2 regions of the Micromonospora sp. NPDC005257 genome follow, and region 2 is predicted to be linked to the other one. Evidence: riboswitches for the same ligand, from Rfam matches in the RefSeq annotation. Region 2 holds a riboswitch; the other holds the start of a gene.
The links. A riboswitch is a leader RNA that binds a small molecule or an ion and turns the genes downstream of it on or off. The one in region 2 is predicted to bind thiamine pyrophosphate.
Positions count from the first base shown of each region.

Region 1 (2,195 bases), on a different contig from region 2:
TCCAGACGAACGTGGTGGGTACCCCGACCGGGGCGACCGCCTTCATGTCCGTCCCGGTCATCGCGCGGTACCAGTTCAGCGCCGCCGTCAACGCCCCCGGCTCGCGCATCGGCTCGGCGTACCGGGCCACCGCGGCGGCGTCGCCCACCCCGCCGAGCATCTTGCGCAGCACTGCGGCGTTCCACGCCAGCAGCACCTTCTCCGCCGTACCGGGCTTGCGGAACAACGTGATGTAGGCGGACTTGGCCTTCTGCCGCGCGTCGGTGGCGAGCGCGTGCCCCATCGCGACCGGGTGCGGCACCGACACCGCGGTGAGCGTCCGCACCCGCTCCGGGCGCGCCGCCGCCAGGCCCCAGGCGACGATCGCGCCCCAGTCGTGGCCGACCAGGTGCGCGCGGCTCACCCCGAGCACGTCGAGCACCGCCGCCGCGTCGGCCACCAGCTCCGGAATCCGGTACGCCCCGACGCCGGCCGGACGGGCGCCGGGCGAGTAGCCGCGCTGGTCGAGCGCGTACGTGCGCAGCCCGGCGGCGTGCAGCGCGGGCGTGACCGCGTCCCACTCGCCCGAGTGCTGCGGGAAGCCGTGCAGCAACAGGACCGGGTCGCCGTCCTCGGGGCCGCCGGCGCGTACCTCGAACGTCAGTCCTCGCGCATCCACCAGCATGATCGCCACCATACCGACACTCGTCCTGCTGGGCCGGGGCCCGTCGTCGGTGCTAGCGTCTGCGACGAGACAACTTCACATCCGACAGGGGAGCGCACAGCGCTGAGAGTGCGGGCCGGTGCCCGCAGACCCTCGAACCTGATCTGGGTAATGCCAGCGCAGGGAGTTCGGTCGACCTCCAGCCGCGTCGCCGTCCGGTGACCACCGGGCGCGGCGTGCGTCTTCTCCTGGTTCACCTCGACGAACTGGGAGCCAACCGTGAACCACACCGACAGCAACCGCTGGCGTACCGTCGACATCGTCGTCGCCTCGGTCATCGCCGTCGCCTTCGGCGTCGTGTTCTGGGCCTGGGGCCTGCTCTGGAGCGCCACCGACGCGGCGTTCGCGTTCTTCCCGCCGGCGCAGGCCGTGCTCTACGGCGTGTGGCTGATCCCGGCGGTGCTCGCCGGCCTGATCATCCGCAAGCCGGGCGCCGCGCTCTACTGCGAGACGGTTGCCGCGATCGTCTCCGCCCTGCTGGGCAGCCAGTGGGCGGGCATCGTGATCCTCCAGGGCCTGATGCAGGGCATCGGCGCCGAGCTGGCCTTCGCCGCGTTCCGGTACCGCTCGTTCCGCCTGCCGGTGGCGGTGCTGGCCGGTGCGCTGACCGGTCTCGGTGCGGCGATCTTCGACTTCGTCTACTGGAACAAGGCGTACGACTTCGCCTCCTACCGCCTCCCGTACGCGCTGATCACGATCGTCAGCGCCACGATCGTCGCCGGCCTGGGCGCGCACGTCCTCACCCGCGCGCTGGCGAACACCGGCGTGCTGGACCGCTTCCCCGCCGGCCGAGACCGCGCCCTGGTCTAGCCCGCCCCGCCCCGCCCCGCCCCGGCGATCAAGGAGTTTGCGTCCGCCGGGCACGGTTTTCCGGACGCGAACTCCTTGATCACCCAGGCTGGAGAGCGGAGAGGGGGACGCGGTGAGCGCTGTGGTGCTGCGGGGGTTCGGGTGGCGGCACGGGGGACGCAAGCGGTGGGCTCTGCGCGGGGTGGATCTGCGGGTGGAGAGCGGGGAGCGGGTGCTGCTGCTCGGACCCTCGGGAGCCGGCAAGAGCACCTTGCTGGCCGCGCTCGCCGGGCTGCTGCCGGAGGACTCCGGCGAGCAGGAGGGCACCGTCGAGATCGACGGGCTGGATCCGCGCAAGGCCCGCGAGCGCGTCGGCATCCTGTTCCAGGACCCGCAGACCCAGCTCGTGATGGCCCGCTCCGGCGACGACGTCGCGTTCGGGCTGGAGAACCGGGGCGTGCCGGCCGACGAGATCTGGCCCCGCGTCGACGAGGCGCTGCACCGGGTCGGCTTCCCGTACCCCCGGGACCGCCCGACCGCCGCGCTCAGCGGCGGCGAGCAGCAGCGGCTGGCGCTGGCCGGCACGCTCGCGCTCCGCCCCGGCCTGCTCCTGCTGGACGAGCCCACCGCCAACCTCGACCCGGGCGGCGCCGCCCTGATCCGCCGCGCCGTCGCGAACGCGCTCGACCCGGACACCACGATG
Region 1 covers NZ_JBIAKL010000017.1:79,123-81,317, reverse strand. Annotated here, with positions in the region: gene ACFYO8_RS27835 (alpha/beta hydrolase) at 1-664, opposite strand, end outside; TPP riboswitch at 741-847, shown strand; gene ACFYO8_RS27830 (ECF transporter S component) at 923-1,513, shown strand; gene ACFYO8_RS27825 (ABC transporter ATP-binding protein) at 1,626-2,195, shown strand, end outside.
Region 1: it holds a riboswitch for thiamine pyrophosphate, as region 2 does, so the genes downstream of both, ACFYO8_RS27830 (ECF transporter S component) here and thiE (thiamine phosphate synthase) in region 2, are expected to answer to the same signal.

Region 2 (2,195 bases):
GCGCAGCCGCAGCACCTGGCCCTTCACCGGGCGGACCGGCAGACCGGTCAGCGCCGCCGCGCCGCAACCGGCCGCGACCACGGTGACCCGGGCGTCCACCTCGGACAGCGCGCCGACGCGGGCCGGGCGCAGCTCCACCCCGGCCCGTCCGGCGGCCGTGCGCAGCGCCGCGACCAGCCGGCGCGGGTCGACCTGGTGGTCGCCGGGGGCCACCGCGCCACCGCGCACGCGCGGCGCCAGCGCCGGCTCGCGGTCGCGCAGCTCCGAGGGGCGCAGCGGCGTGATCGGCAGTCCCAGACCCCGTTGGTACGACCACAGCCGCCCCGCCTCGGCCAGGTCGTCGGCGGTGAGCCCGACGACGAGCGTGCCCTCGGTGCGGTAGCCGAGGTCGACGCCGCTCGCCTCGGCCAGCTCGGCGGCGAAACCGGGCCAGCGGGCGGCGGACCCGACGAGCAGGGCGGTCAGCTCGTGCTCACCGAAGTACGCCTCGGCGACCGGCGAGAGCATCCCGGCGGCCACCGACGAGGCGCCCGAACCGGGCCGGTCGTCGTGCACCACCACACGCAGTCCGCGCTGCGCGCACCGCCACGCGACGGCGAGTCCGACCGGCCCGGCGCCCACCACCGCCACGTCGGGCCCTCTGTCAACGCCTCCGGTAGCGGAAGGGCCCTCTCTCACCACGTCAGCGCCCGCATCAACTCGGCCGCGGCGTGTGCGGGATCGGCGGCCGTGCTGAGCGCGCCGACCACCGCCACCCCGTACGCCCCGGCCGCCCGCAGTGCCGGCACACCCGCGGCGGTCACCCCACCGATCGCGATGATCGGCACGCCCACCGCCTCGGCGACCGCGCGTACCCCCTCGGGGCCGATCGGATCCGGCAGGCCGGACTTGGTCGTGGTGACGTGACACGGGCCCACGCCCAGGTAGCTCGCGCCCGCGTCCACCGCCGCGCGGGCGCCCACCGGCTCCCGGGCGGTCGCGCCCAGCACGGCGTCCGGGCCGAGCACCCGGCGCGCGGCGGCCACGGGCAGGTCGTCCGCGCCGACGTGGCCACCGGCGGCGCCCACCGCCAGCGCCACGTGCAGCCGGTCGTTCACCAGGCACTGTGCCCCGTACGGCCGGCACTCCTGCGCCACCCGGCACGCCAGCTCGTACGCCTCCCGGTCGGTGGCGTCGTCCTCCACGCGCACCTGCACGACGAGTTCGGCGCCGGCCACCGGCAGGGCGGCACGCAGCACGGCGAGCGGGTCACGCCCCGGCCGGGTGTCGGTGACGAGATGCAGTCGTCCCAGGGACAGCACGGCAACGCTCCTCCCTGCGCCGGCATTACCCGGATCAGGTTCGACGGTCGGGGGCTCCCAGCCCCCCTCTCAGCCCGGTCCGCACCGGGCTCCCGTGGGTTACTTGCGGCCTACCGTACGACGCCTCCCGCCCGTACGGAAGGCCGGGTGAGGTTTTTCCAGGAACCAGCCGTCCGCCGGATTGGGACAGCGGGTGACCGTCTCCTCACGACACGCTGCCCGGATGTCCGTTCCCGCCCGCGTTCCGCGCAACCTTGCGATCCTGCCGTTCCGGGGCGGCCGCGCCGTCTCCCAAGGGCTGCTCACCTGGACGATGCTGCGCGGGCCGACGTGGATCCGCCTGCTGCCGGACGTGTACGTGCACCGGGACGGACACCGCGCCGACGACCACCGGATGTGGTGCGAGGCGGTGGCGTTGCGCCTGCCTCCGGGTGGCGTGCTGGCGGGGCGCAGCGCCGCCTGGCTGTTCGGCGCGGACGTGCTCACCCGCGACGCGCCGGTCACCGTGCTGCTGCCGACTGCTGCTCGACTGCGACCGCACCCACGGTTGCGGTTGGTCCGGTCGCCGCTGCCGGAGCGGGACCGCACCCTCGTCGGCGGTCTGCCGGTCACCACCCCGCTGCGTACCGCGTTCGACCTGGGCCGACAGGGCTCACTCGCCGAGGCGTTGGTCGCCGTCGACGCGCTGCTGCGTCGCCGGGTCGTGAAGCTGCCCGCCCTGCGGGCCTACGCCGCCGACCGGCCGGGCTGGCCGGGCGCTCCGCTGCTGCGCGAGGTGCTGGCGCTGGCCGAGCCGTTGAGCGAGTCCCCGATGGAGACGCGACTGCGGCTGCTCCTCCTCGACGCCGGTCTCGGCCCGCTCACCGCCCAGCACGAGGTGCGCGCCGGCGGACG
Region 2 covers NZ_JBIAKL010000002.1:162,996-165,190, forward strand. Annotated here, with positions in the region: gene thiO (glycine oxidase ThiO) at 1-681, opposite strand, end outside; gene thiE (thiamine phosphate synthase) at 675-1,301, opposite strand; TPP riboswitch at 1,296-1,407, opposite strand; gene ACFYO8_RS04225 (DUF559 domain-containing protein) at 1,525-2,195, shown strand, end outside.